4 regions of the Burkholderia crassaminum genome follow, and region 2 is predicted to be linked to each of the others. Evidence: predicted binding sites of a transcription regulator. Region 2 holds the regulator's gene; each other region holds the start of a gene.

Region 1 (3,203 bases), 3.3 Mb from region 2:
CGAGCGGGCGCTGGCCGGCCAGCCATTGCGCCAGATGGGATTCGTAGAAAAGACCGCTTTCGCTCACGGCCTGCGCGAGCGCTGCGCGCAGCGCCGCGACCGGCAGGGCCGCGGCCGCGTCACGCGTCGCCGCTGCGGACGACGCCGCGGTGGAGGCAGACGTGGAAGACGCCGCCGGATCGGAGGCGGCCGGCGCGCGGGCCGGCACGGCCGTGTCGGTCAACAGCACGGTGGGATCGGCCAGCAGCGGCACGCGCCCGGCAATGGCCGGCGTCGAGTCGCCGCCGGCCCGCGAGATCGCGTCGAGCACGCGCCCGACGTCGGACAGTGCGGTCTGTGTGGAGGCTGGCGGCGCGGCGGGCGGGCTGCCGGCCGAAGGCGAAGATGGCGCGCCGGTGCCCGGCGTGCCGACCTGCGAGGTCGCGCCGCCGCCGGCGGGCGCCGACACGGTGCCGGTCAGCAAGCTGTCGAGGCGGCTCGCCAGCAGCGCGGCCGCAACGGAGTCGATACCGGTCATGATCGGAGCCTGCTCACCTCAGCCACATCGTTGCGAATCCGGGAACGGCACACCGGTGCCGCTCGCGGGAACTGCGCGCCTGCCGCAACGGGCTCGTGCGCCCCCGCGCCCGTTTCCCCGGAAACGGACCCTACCCGCGCGCGCGGTAGAGATCGGTCAATACCTTGGTCGAGCGCCGCGCCTCGAACAGCGCGGACAGCCGCGCGACGTCCGGGCTCGCGAGATCGCGGATCGCGGCGTCGTCGGCCAGGATGCGGCGGATCAGGTCGAGCTTGCGGCCGAGATCCGATTCGTCGAGCACGACGCCCGGATCGGCCTCCTTCAGCCCGTCGACAAGCTGCATGAATTCGGCCTGCAACCCCGGCAACGCGCTCCAGTCGGCGCTGCGGGCGGCGCCCAGCATCCGGCCCGACACGGCGGCGAGCGCCTCGTAACGTGCGAAGTATTCGGCCTTGCGATTCATCGTGATGCTTCCACTGCCTGTTGCGCGGCCATCCGCGCGACCTCCGGGGCGATCCCCGTCCATGCTTCCTCGAGCGTCGCGAGCAGCCCGTCGACCTCGACCAGCATCGCGTCGCTCGCCTGTGCGTTCGCTTCCAGCAGACGCCGGCCGATATACGCATACAGCGCGTCCAGCCGCTCCGCGATCTCGCCGCCCGCGTCGCGGTTCAGCGACGCCTTCAGCCCGCTCTCGACGATCCGGATCGCCTTGCCGATCGCATCGCCGCGCGCGGACACATTGCCCTGCTGCAAATGCAGGCGTGCCAGCGCAACCGCCTGCCGCGCGCCCTGGTACAGCATCGCGATCAACCGGTGCGGGGAGGCGCCCATCACCCCCGTCTCGACGCCGACACGCGCGTAGGCATTGGCTCCAGCGTGTCCTGGGGAAAACATGCGCATCTCCTTGTTATGCCTTGGCTATACGGGAACCGCCGTCGTGCATCGCACGACGCGGCCTTCACCGGAGTTATCGGAAGGGATTTGGAAAGCTTTAGGCAAGCCGGGCCTGCCGCCAGGCGCCGAAGGCGCCGGCCAGCGCGGAGCCCTTCCCTGAATAACCCTGTCCGGATGGCCGTCCCCGGATGCCCGTTGCCGGATGCCCGTCGCGTCAGACCGACATCTGCGAGATTTCGTTGTAAGCGCTCACCAACTTGTTGCGGACCTGGAGCCCGAACTGGAAGCCGATGTTGGCTTTCTGCATGTCGACCATCACGTCGTTCAGCGACACGTTCGGCGCCCCGACCTCGAATGCCTGCGCCTCGCCGAGCGCGTGCTGCTGGTCGCCGCTGATCTTGTCGAGCGACGCCTTCATCGCGCTCGCGAACGTGCCGGCCGTCGCCGCGCCCGAGCCGGCCAGCGCTGCCGTCGGGCTCGCGACGCCGCCGGACGCCTGCGCGGCCATCGACTGCATCTGTTGCAACACCGAACCGATTCCGCTGACGTTCGCAGTCATGCTGTCCCCAAAACTGAGAGAAGTGCCCCGGAGCACCGGGTGTTTCCGCCGGCGCCGCACCACGCGCACCATGCCGGATCGCGAAAAAGGATAGCAGCGTGACGCGCGTCAAAGCCGAGAAAGTACGGGGGAAACCCCGCTCTTTTCGGTCGATCGGAGTAGGGCCCGGGTCACGATAATCGCATCGTGTCATTGTCCGCCCGCTCGTCCGAGCGAGCTCAGTCGTCCCGCTCCGGAGAAACTCGACGCATGGATTCGCAGGCCAACTCGCTGATCAATCCCGACGCCCGCGCGGGCCTCGCCAGCCCGGCGCCCGGCGCCGCCGCGGCCGCCGCGATGCCGGGCGTGGGTGGCGCCGGCGCGGACTTCGGCCTCGGCGGCTTCGCGGAACGCATTCCCGGCATCTCGCGGATGAAGGGCAACCCGAAGCTGCCGTTCCTGATCGCCGTCGCGTTCGCGGTCGCCGTGATCACCGCGCTCGTGCTGTGGAGCCGCGCGCCCGACTACCGCGTGCTGTACAGCAACCTGTCGGACCGCGACGGCGGCGCGATCATTGCCGCGCTCCAGCAGGCAAACGTTCCCTACAAGTTCGCCGATGCCGGCGGCGCGATCCTCGTGCCGTCGAACCAGGTGCATGAAACGCGCCTGAAGCTCGCCGCGATGGGGCTGCCGAAAGGCGGCTCGGTCGGCTTCGAGCTGATGGACAACCAGAAATTCGGCATCAGCCAGTTCGCCGAACAGATCAACTACCAGCGCGCGCTCGAAGGCGAGCTGCAGCGCACCATCGAATCGATCAACGCCGTGCGCGGCGCACGCGTGCATCTCGCGATCCCGAAGCCGTCGGTGTTCGTGCGCGACAAGGAATCGCCGAGCGCGTCGGTGTTCGTCGACCTTTACCCGGGCCGCGTGCTCGACGAGGGCCAGGTGCAGGCGATCACGCGGATGGTGTCGTCCGGCGTGCCCGACATGCCCGCGAAGAACGTGACGATCGTCGACCAGGACGGCAACCTGCTGACCCAGACCGCATCGGCATCCGGCCTCGACGCCAGCCAGCTCAAGTACGTGCAGCAGGTCGAACACAACACGCAGAAACGCATCGACGCGATCCTCGCGCCGATCTTCGGCGCGGGCAACGCGCGCTCGCAGGTCAGCGCGGACCTCGATTTCTCGAAGATCGAGCAGACGTCGGAAAGCTACGGCCCGAACGGCAATCCGCAGCAATCCGCGATCCGC
Region 2 (3,203 bases):
TTTTCCCACTGGTACTGGCGGGTCGACGCGACGTCGATTTCCGAGTCGAAGTGGCCGATGTTGCAGACGATCGCGTTGTGGCGCATCGCCTTCATGTGGTCGTGGCCGATCACGTGGAAGTTGCCGGTGGCCGTCACGAAGATGTCCGCCTTGTCGGCCGCGTATTCCATCGTCACGACGCGGTAGCCTTCCATCGCCGCCTGCAGTGCGCAGATCGGATCGATTTCGGTGACCCACACGGTCGCGCCCAGGCCGCGCAGCGATTGCGCGCAGCCCTTGCCCACATCGCCGTAGCCCGCAACGACCGCGACCTTGCCCGCGATCATCACGTCGGTCGCGCGCTTGATGCCGTCGACCAGCGATTCACGGCAGCCGTACAGGTTGTCGAACTTCGACTTCGTGACCGAATCGTTCACGTTGAACGCCGGGAACGGCAGGCGGCCGTCCTTTTCCATCTGGTACAGGCGGTGCACGCCGGTCGTGGTTTCTTCGGTCACGCCCTTGATGTGCGCGAGGCGCTTCGAGTACCAGGTCGGGTCGATGTCGAGGTGCGCCGCGATCGACTTGTACAGCGCGACTTCTTCCTCGTTGGTCGGCTTCGCGATCACCGAACGGTCCTTCTCGGCCTTCGAGCCGAGGATCAGCAGCAACGTTGCGTCGCCGCCGTCGTCCAGGATCATGTTCGCGAATTCGCCGTTCGGCCATTCGAAGATGCGGTGCGAGAACTCCCAGTATTCGTCGAGCGATTCGCCCTTGAACGCGAACACCGGCGTGCCGGCTTCGACGATCGCGGCAGCCGCGTGGTCCTGGGTCGAGAAGATGTTGCACGACGCCCAGCGGACGTCCGCGCCGAGCGCCTTCAGCGTCTCGATCAGCACGCCCGTCTGGATCGTCATGTGCAGCGAACCGGCGATGCGCGCGCCCTTCAGCGGCTGCTGTGCCTTGTATTCGTCGCGGATCTGCACGAGGCCCGGCATTTCGGTCTCGGCAATGTTCAGTTCCTTGCGGCCCCAGCCGGCCAGCGCCATGTCGGCGACGACGAAATCGTTGGAAGCTTTGGAATCGATAATGGCGTTCATCACGCCCTCCTTTCTAAAAAGTTTCTAGATTGGTGACGTGAGCGCCGTTCAGGAAGCGGGGCCGGCGCGACAACACGCTAAACGCGCGCCGCACGGCTGCTTGGTGAAGCCTTCCGAGCCTGGCGGGCCCAGACTGGCCCGTCGCAACGCTCCTCGGAAAACGGGAAGGATTGTAGCAAATCGGCGCGCAAAATGCGCACACCGATGCCAGGCGCGCGGCGTCGGCGCGCGCGGCCGTCAGGAAAGGGTCAGGATTCCGCGCCGACCCACGCCTGTTCGCGCAGCCGTGCGCGCAGGCGCGCGACGGCCTGGCTGTGCAACTGGCATACGCGCGACTCGCTCACTTCGAGCACCGCGCCGATCTCGCGCAGATTCAGACCCCGTTCGTAGTACAGCGACATCAGCAGCTTCTCGCGCTCCGGCAGCCGCTCGATCGCCTCGACGAGCGCTTCGCGCAGGTGCTCGTCGAGCAGCGCCGACAGCGGATCGGCGTGATCGACGCGATAGCGGTCGAGGAACGGCTCGTCGTCGGCCGCGCGGTCGAAATCCTCGTAGTAGATCAGCTGGCTGCCGTGCAGGTCCTGCAACATCCCCTGGTATTCGTCGAGCGGCATCTTCAGGTGCTCCGCGATCTCGGTCTCGCTCGCCGAGCGACCGAGATGCTGCTCGACCTGGTGCACCGCGTGCTCGACCTCGCGCGACGTCTTGCGCAGGCTGCGCGGCAGCCAGTCGTTGCTGCGCAGCTCGTCGAGCATCGCGCCGCGAATGCGCTGCGTCGCGTAGGTCTCGAACTGCGCGCCCTGGTCTTCCTTGTAGCGGCCGGCCGCGTCCATCAGGCCGATCATGCCGGCCTGGATCAGGTCGTCGAGGTCGACGCTCGCCGGCATCTTCGCGACGAGCTGCAGCCCGAGGCGGCGCACGAGCGGCGCATATTGCGCGAGCACGTCGGCCTGGGACATCTTTCCTTGAGCGTTGTACATCATGGCCCCCTCCTTCCGGTGGCACTCACGCGGCGTGTGCCGCGCCCGCCTCATACGACGGCTTGCCGCCCGCGTGCACGGCGCGGCCCGCGCCCGTTCGCGGGCGCATCGGCCAGTACAGCAGGTCGGCGGCAATCTGCCGGTAGTCGCGCGCGGCGGCCGACGACGGGAACGCGTCGACCGCCGCGCGCATCAGCTCGCGCGCATGCTCGACGAGCGGATCGGCGCTCACGCACCCCGCGTCGGCGATCGACACCGTCAGGTAGCGGCTCGCGACGCCCGCGAGGTTGTCGAACGCGACCTTCGCGTCCGCGTGGCTGCCGACGTGATTGGTCAGCACGCGGAACTGCGCGAACGCATGCGCGAAATGCAGCCGCTTCATGCACGCGTACGCTTCGGTGATCGCCTGCGCGGCGACCCGCGTCACGACCAGCACGTCGTGCGCTTCACGTGCGAGCGCCGAAAACGAACCGTCGGCGCCGAGCTGCGCGTCGACGAGGACGATGTCGGCCGGCCCGTCGATGAAATCGCTCAGCTGCGCGTCGGTGTAGCCGGCGCGCGCGAGCCGTGCGGCGCCGCACAGGCCGAAGCCGGCCGCGACCCGCGTGCGCTCGCCGTCGCGCAGCCACGCGCCCGCGAGCGTCGCGCTGGCCGAATGCACGTCGGCGCGCTCGTCGACGACGAGCACATCCTTGCCGAGCGACGCGAGCGCCGCCGCCAGGTTCACGACGGTGGACGTGCAGCCGACACCCGCCGGCCCGCCCGCCACCGCGACGATGCGCGACGCGCGCCCGGCCAGCAGGCGCCGCAGCCCTTCGGCCTGGTCGATGATCCGTTTATCCAAATCGCACCTCGTGCAGCTCGGCGGTGGAACGTGCGGTCAGTGCGGAAAGCAGCGTCGGCATGTCCTCGTCTTGCGGCACGAAGGGCGAGCCGTCGCGCGGTACACAGAACGCGCTCTTCAGCAGGAATTTGGTCGACGCGACGTACAGGTTCTCCGGCACCTTCTGGCCGGTCGACACGTAATGGATCGGCAGCTTGTAGCGGATCACCGTGTCGAGCACGCCGCCGAGGTGGGTCGCCTCGTCGAGCTTCGTGAGGATGCAGCCGGCCAGGTCCGGATGCTCGCCCGCGCTGCGGTACG
Region 3 (3,203 bases), on a different replicon from region 2:
CGTCGAGTGCCGTACCGATCTGGGTGAGGATGGCGGTGGCATAACCTTCGGGTTGCGAACTGCCCGACGCGAACATCGGTCGCTTGAGCGAATCCACGATCTCGATGCGCAAGCCCTCGTGAGTGATCGCGATCCGGATCTGGTCCTGGTACGCGCGCAATGACGGGCTTTGTGCAATCGCCGCGCTCAGCTTCGCCTTCAGGCGTTCGAGCTTTTGCGTATCGACGATGTCGGCAAGTGCCGCGGGCGAGCTGGCCGGCACCGGTTGCGCTTTCTCGTCGATGGCCGGCGCCGGGTTCGACAGGTCGCGGCCGCCGCCTTGCACGACGCTCGGACGCGGCGCCTGGGCGTCTTTCCCGCCGGACAGCAGCGTCGACAGCGGCGTGTTGAAGTAATCCTCGATCCCTTGCTTGTCGTACTTGGACACCGAGCCGAGCAGCCACATCAGCAGGAAGAACGCCATCATCGCCGTGACGAAATCGGCGTAGGCGATTTTCCATGCGCCGCCGTGGTGGGCATCGTGGTCCTCGCCTTTCTTGCGGCGCACGACGACGCGCGATGCCGATGCGGACTGTTTCGACGGGTTGGAGCGACTGTCGGCCATGGCGCCTCCGTTACGCTGGCTTGGGCGACTTCGTCGCGCGGACGGCCTCGTCGAGCTCCTTGAAGCTCGGGCGATCGGCCGTGAACAGCACCTTGCGGCCGAATTCCACCGCCACCGCCGGCGCGTAGCCGCTCATCGACGCGAGCAGCACGGCCTTCACGCACTGGAACGGCTTGGCCGCGGCGCGGCCCTTCGCATTGAGCAGATCCGCGAGCGGACCGACGAAGCCATACGCGAGCAGGATGCCGAGGAACGTGCCGACGAGCGCGCCGGCGATCATCTTGCCGAGCACGGCCGGCGGCGCGCCGACCGAGCCCATCGTATGCACGACACCCATCACCGCCGCGACGATGCCGAACGCAGGCAGGCCGTCCGCCATCTTCTGGATCGCGTTGGCCGCGACCGACGCCTCCGCATGGTGCATATGCAGTTCTTCATCCATCAGGTCTTGCATTTCCAGCACGTTCACGTTGCCGCCCGACATCATCCGCAGATAATCGACGATGAAGTCGAGCAGGTGATGCTCTTCGAGCACATGCGAATACTTCTGGAACAGCGGGCTTTGCTCGGGCGCATCGACATCGGCCTCGAGCGCCATCATGCCGTCCTTGCGCGCCTTCTGCAGCAGCTCGTACAGCAGTGCGATCAGTTCTACGTATTGCTGTTTCGTATAGCTGCCGCCCTTGAAACAGGTCGGCAGGCTCTTGATCGTCTTCTTCAACGTCGTGACCGGATTGCTGACGACGAAGGCGCCCAGCGCGGCGCCGAAAATGCAAAGGAGTTCGAATGGTTGCAGCAAGGCCGGCAAATGGCCGCCCACGCCGACAAAGCTGCCGATCACCGACCCGATCACGACGATCCACCCGATGGCTACAAACATGATTACCTCTTGCGCGACTTGCGCTGCTGCATCTGTTGTCGAAAGGCGAGCGGGACATCCGGCCATACCGCTCCATGCCCGCGACGGCGCCGGATCGTTGTATGTGGGGTGCGATCCGGGCAGCCGTCCCGATGCGTCGCGACGCGATGCCGGTCGGCGGGTGTTGATGCAATAACGGCGATCGCCCGGACGACTGAACCCGTGATTCCACGTATCAAGCGGGATTCACGCCCGGCACACGTTTGCGAGCGCCGAGGTGCGCGATTTTCTTGATCGAAGTCAAAAAGTGCGCGGCCTTCGCGTTGATTTCCGTAGGGATGCGAACCGGAAACGGGGCGGCGCATGACGTAACCTTCCCCATGAAAGCTTCATCGCAGGATGCCGGGAACCGCGGCGCGCATCGTCGCCGAACGGCCGGGGCCGCGTGCCGGCAGGGTTTTCATCAGGACATACGGGGCGCCGCACGATCCATCATGGAGAAAGTACTGTTGCAGCCAACCGCAGGAGGGTGCACCGTGACGTCCGATTCCACTCCCTCGACCGCCTTCGTGTTCGCCGGCGGCGGCAGTCTTGGCGCGATCGAGGTCGGCATGCTCCGCGAACTGGTCGCGAGCGGCGAACGGCCCGATTGCGTCGTCGGTGCATCGGCCGGCGCGATCAATGCCGCCTATTTCGCCGGCCGGCCGGATGCGGACGGCGTCGCGATGCTCGCCGCGCTGTGGTGCAGGATCCGCCGCCAGGACGTCATGCCGTTCTCGATGCGCAGCATCGTCGCGATGCTGCTGCGCAACCGGCCGCATCTGGTCGAAGCCGACGCGCTGCGCCTGCTGCTGGAAAGGAACCTGCCGTACCGGCGGATCGAGCAGGCCGCGTTGCCGCTCCACATCGTCGCGACCGACGTGCTGAGCGGCCAGGAAGTCGTGCTGTCCGCCGGCCCGGTGGTGGATGCCGTGCAGGCCAGCGCGGCGATTCCCGGCGTGTTTCCGTCGGTCAGCATCGGCGGTGTGGAGCTGGTCGACGGCGGCGTCGCGAACAATACGCCGATCTCCGTGGCGATTGCGCTCGGCGTCAAGCGGATCGTCGTGCTGCCGGCCGGGTTTGCCTGTGCGTTGCGCGTACCGCCGCGCAGCGCGATCGCGCATGCGACGCACGCATTGACGCTCGTGATCGCGCGGCAACTGGTGCGCGATCTGGAGCTGTACGCGGCACGCGCGCAAATCCATGTCGTGCCGCCGCTTTGCCCGCTCGACGTGTCGTCATACGATTACTCGCAGTGTGCGCAACTGATCGACAAGGCCGCGGAACGTACGCGCACGTGGATCGACGCGGGCGGGCTCGCGGAGTGCGCGATTCCTGGCCCGCTGCGCGAGCACGATCATGCAGCGGCGTTGTCGCATTGAGGGTTGCTCGCGTGCCGTGCAAACTCATGAACGCCGAACGCCGAACGCCGAACGCCGAACGCCGAACGCCGAACGCCGAACGCCGAACGCCGAACGCCGAACGCCGAACGCCGACCGCCGACCGCCGACCGCCGACGGCAGAACGCGGAACGCCACGCTGCCTGCCCCTCTCCTCGAGAAAAAAAACGGCACCGTGCACGAGACACGGTGCCGCCAACGGCCTGAACGGCCGCACTGGTCAGTCGATCGCGCGCATCGCGTGGCGCAGTTCCTGATAGCTGCGCAGCCCCGCGACGCCGAGTTCGCGGCCGATCCCGCT
Region 4 (3,203 bases), 3.3 Mb from region 2:
TGACATGTCGCCCGTCGGCGTGGGCAGCGGCGCGGAGCCGGCGGCCTGCGCGGCGGGGAGCGTCAATGCGGCGCCCAGCGCCGCGACGGCGGAAACGGCGGCGACGCGGTATGGCAACGGAATGCGGAAATATGGCATGCGGCCCTCTTCTGATTGTTGTGACGGAACGGCGGCGCGGCTGCGCAGCCGTGTATCGGAAGGGACCGTGGTTGCCGGGTTCGAGCCCGGTCTGTCGAAACTTGAGATGCCGCGAACGGCGGCGAGGTGCTACGAGGTGCGGCAGGGACGGTAGCGGCGGCGCCGCCGCCGGTCAGTCAGTGTTTCAGCGCGTGAGTGCCGATACGCGCCCGTCGGGGCCATAGACGCCGGCCGGCGCGGGCGCCGAGCGCAGTACCGCGAGCGCGCGCTCGTTGTAGTCCATCCGGATCCGGATCAGCATCCCGTTGTTCGCATTGGCCTGGCGCGCGCGTTCGGCGGACTGTTGCAGCAGCTGCCAGCGGCCGGCGAGGCGTGCATCGCGCTCGGCGGCCTGGTCCATCCCCTTCTTGCCGGACGGAAAGCCGAGTGCGGAAAGCTGGGTGTCGCGCGTGCGTTCGAGCTGCGCGAGCCGGTCGATCAGCTCGCTCTTCTTCTCGACGATCCCGGGCAGCATCTCGAGCGGCTGGGCCATCGTGAGCGCCTTTTCCTCGTAGGCGAGCAGGGACGCGAACGCCTCGACCGTCGCGTGTTCGTCGTTGACCGTGGCCAGCAGCTCTTCTCTCATCGCGTCATGCTCGTCGTGCCGGCGCGGGTTGGGCGCCGGCAAACCGGGGGACCGGCCTCGCGAGGCCGGCTTCAGCTGCCCGGGCGCTGCTGCTGCAGCAGCTCGCGGGCGGTATTCAATACGCCGTCGGCAATCTTGTTCGCGTCGATCGTCAGCGTGCCGTTGTTCAGCGCGTCCTTGATCGACTGGACCAGGCCCGTGTCGATGTCGCCGTTGCCGGACGCGGATACCGAACGCAGCTGGCCGGACAGACCCGACAGGTTCACGGTCGTGTCGCCGCCGGTCGACCCTGCATCGCCCGCTTGCGCGGACGAAGACGAGGCCGTGCCGGATTGCGCACGGTTCGCGCCGTTGCCGGTCGGCGCCAGAGGGCTCGGGTTCGGAGTGGAATCGATCTTCACGATGGGTTTCCTGTTCGGTTTGACCCAGATAACGGCCGGGTCGGCCCGAACTTTAGCATCGCGAGCCCGAAATGCTCCGAATAAACAATTCTTTACACTCTTGCGGCGAGATCCGTCCCTATAACGGAATTTCCACGGTGCCGGCGTCCTTGACGATCGCCGTGACGATCTGGCCCGCCGCCATTCGCACCCGTACCGACTGGCCGGGCGCGGCATTCGCCAGCGCGCTGCCCTCGGCCGAAATCGTGAACCCGGGCCCGGCCGCGACGACCCGCACCGTCTGGCCGGCCGACACCGACGCCGCGCTCTTCAGCAGGTCCTGCCGCAGCGGCAGCCCGGCCGAGATGCGCGCGAGCGCGGTCGAGCCGATCGCCTGCGCCGGATCGGTGATCACCGCGAGCGGCAGCACCGTCAGGTCGCCGTCGCGGGCGACCAGGTCGGCCGCGGAGAGCGGCTCGCCGGGCGCGATCTGGCGCGCGGCGACGTAATAAGTGGCCTGCACGGTGACCTTCGCCTGCAGGTAGACGGTCCACGGCCGCTCGCCCGCGCAGCGCACGCCGACCGTCGTGCGGCCCCACAGGCGCGCGCCGGTCGGCAGGAACGGTTCGAGCGTCGTGCACGCGGCGAGCCCGCGCGGAAACGCGGTCGTGACCGTCGCGGAGGGCTTGCCGGGCAAGCCCGCGATCTGTTGCTGCAGGAACGCGAGGGCCGCGCGGCGGATCGACTCGGGATCCTGCTGGCCGGGCGGTGTCACGGGCTGGGCCGCATTGGCCGCCGGGGCCGGGTTGGCGGAACCTGCCGTCGTGCGCGGCGCCGGTAAGGCCGACGCGGCGCGGGCCGCCGCCACGCGCGCGGCGATCGCCGGCTGCGGGGCGGGCCGTGCGGGATTCGACGCGGGCTCGGCCGTGCCGGCGACGACCGTCGCGATCGCATTCGGATCGGCGGCGCGCGGCGTGCCGTATCCGGCGTTCGTGCGGGCGGCTGCGTAGACGGGGCGAGGCGCAGCGGCCGGCGCAGGAGCCGGCGGCGGGACGGTCGTCACGACCATCGTGCCGGCCGGTTGCGGCGCGTAGCCGGCAGCGCCGGCACCCGCGCCGCTCGCCGCGCGACCCGCGTCCGGCGCCAGGACTGAACCCGTCGCCGCATTCCCGCCGAACGGCCCGCCGCTCGCCGCATTGGCGTGCGCGAGCGCGGTTTCGGCCGTCTCGCCGCGTCCGGGAATCACGATCATCCCGTCGTCCGCGTGCGCGGCCGGGGCGGCGATCCACAGCGCCGCAGCGAGCGCAAATGCACGCGCAAACGCACGCGCAAACGCACGCCGGACGTGCGTGAGCCGCCCGTTCCTGCCGCGAAGTGCGCTGCCAGTCATCGCCGTATCCCCGATCCGTTGCTCCGCTTCGCATTCTAGGGAGCGGGGCCGTCGCGCAAACGATGAATAGAGGGGGCCTTTGCCGCGTTATTCGCCCGATTGCCGGTTGCGTCCGGCGCCTACCATCGCTGTCATGGAAAAAAGCCTCTCGGGTCGCCATCCGGCGCGAGGGGCGTGCAGCGCTTCATACGGAGAGACGCACACATGCTGGACAAACTCGATGCGGAATTCGCGTTCGGCCGACAGGCGCTCGACGTGCGCGCCTACCGGCAGGAACTGCTGTCGTCGAACATCGCGAACTCCGACACGCCCGGCTATCAGGCCCGCGACGTCGATTTCGCGTCGACGCTCGCGCGCTCGTTGAAGCAGGCGGGCGGCGGCCTCGCGCCGAGCAACGCCGGGCAACTGCCGATGACGCGGCCGGCCGGCGTGACGAGCGGCATGTCGATGGTGTCGACGGCGGCGGGCCACATGGCCGGCACCGCGAAGCTGATCCCGACGGGCGGCCCGGCGGACGACTACGGCCGCGCGCAGTACCGGATGCCGCTGCAGCCGTCGCTCGACGGCAACACGGTCGATCTCGACGTCGAGCGCGTGCAGTTCGCGAACAACGCGCTGCACTACCAGACCGGGATGACCGTGATGACCCAGCAGATCAAGGCGATGATCG

Evidence for each region. The regulator FliA, encoded in region 2, starts transcription of late flagellar genes. The targets are predictions, from matches to a motif close to CTAAAGTTTNNNNNNNNNNNGCCGNTA.
Region 1: a site for FliA is predicted at 1,486-1,512, ahead of fliS (flagellar export chaperone FliS). Genes of this name have one in related genera too.
Region 3: a site for FliA is predicted at 1,657-1,683, ahead of motA (flagellar motor stator protein MotA). Genes of this name have one in related genera too.
Region 4: a site for FliA is predicted at 1,194-1,220, ahead of flgM (flagellar biosynthesis anti-sigma factor FlgM). Genes of this name have one in related genera too.

What each region holds. Positions count from the first base shown of each region.
Region 1 is NZ_OZ183799.1:3,569,713-3,572,915, forward strand. It holds gene ACPTTF_RS16580 (flagellar hook-length control protein FliK) at 1-517, opposite strand, end outside; gene ACPTTF_RS16585 (flagellar protein FliT) at 648-980, opposite strand; gene fliS (flagellar export chaperone FliS) at 977-1,411, opposite strand; gene fliE (flagellar hook-basal body complex protein FliE) at 1,626-1,970, opposite strand; gene fliF (flagellar basal-body MS-ring/collar protein FliF) at 2,220-3,203, shown strand, end outside.
Region 2 is NZ_OZ183799.1:237,121-240,323, reverse strand. It holds gene ahcY (adenosylhomocysteinase) at 1-1,079, opposite strand, end outside; S-adenosyl-L-homocysteine riboswitch at 1,112-1,240, opposite strand; gene ACPTTF_RS01005 (RNA polymerase sigma factor FliA) at 1,328-2,062, opposite strand; gene ACPTTF_RS01000 (MinD/ParA family protein) at 2,085-2,903, opposite strand; gene flhF (flagellar biosynthesis protein FlhF) at 2,896-3,203, opposite strand, start outside.
Region 3 is NZ_OZ183800.1:3,160,506-3,163,708, reverse strand. It holds gene motB (flagellar motor protein MotB) at 1-604, opposite strand, end outside; gene motA (flagellar motor stator protein MotA) at 615-1,484, opposite strand; gene ACPTTF_RS31190 (patatin-like phospholipase family protein) at 1,958-2,884, shown strand; gene ACPTTF_RS31185 (aldehyde dehydrogenase family protein) at 3,123-3,203, opposite strand, start outside.
Region 4 is NZ_OZ183799.1:3,528,787-3,531,989, reverse strand. It holds gene ACPTTF_RS16410 (SGNH/GDSL hydrolase family protein) at 1-138, opposite strand, end outside; gene ACPTTF_RS16405 (flagella synthesis protein FlgN) at 323-763, opposite strand; gene flgM (flagellar biosynthesis anti-sigma factor FlgM) at 835-1,164, opposite strand; gene flgA (flagellar basal body P-ring formation chaperone FlgA) at 1,283-2,533, opposite strand; gene ACPTTF_RS16390 (flagellar basal body rod protein FlgB) at 2,738-3,203, shown strand, end outside.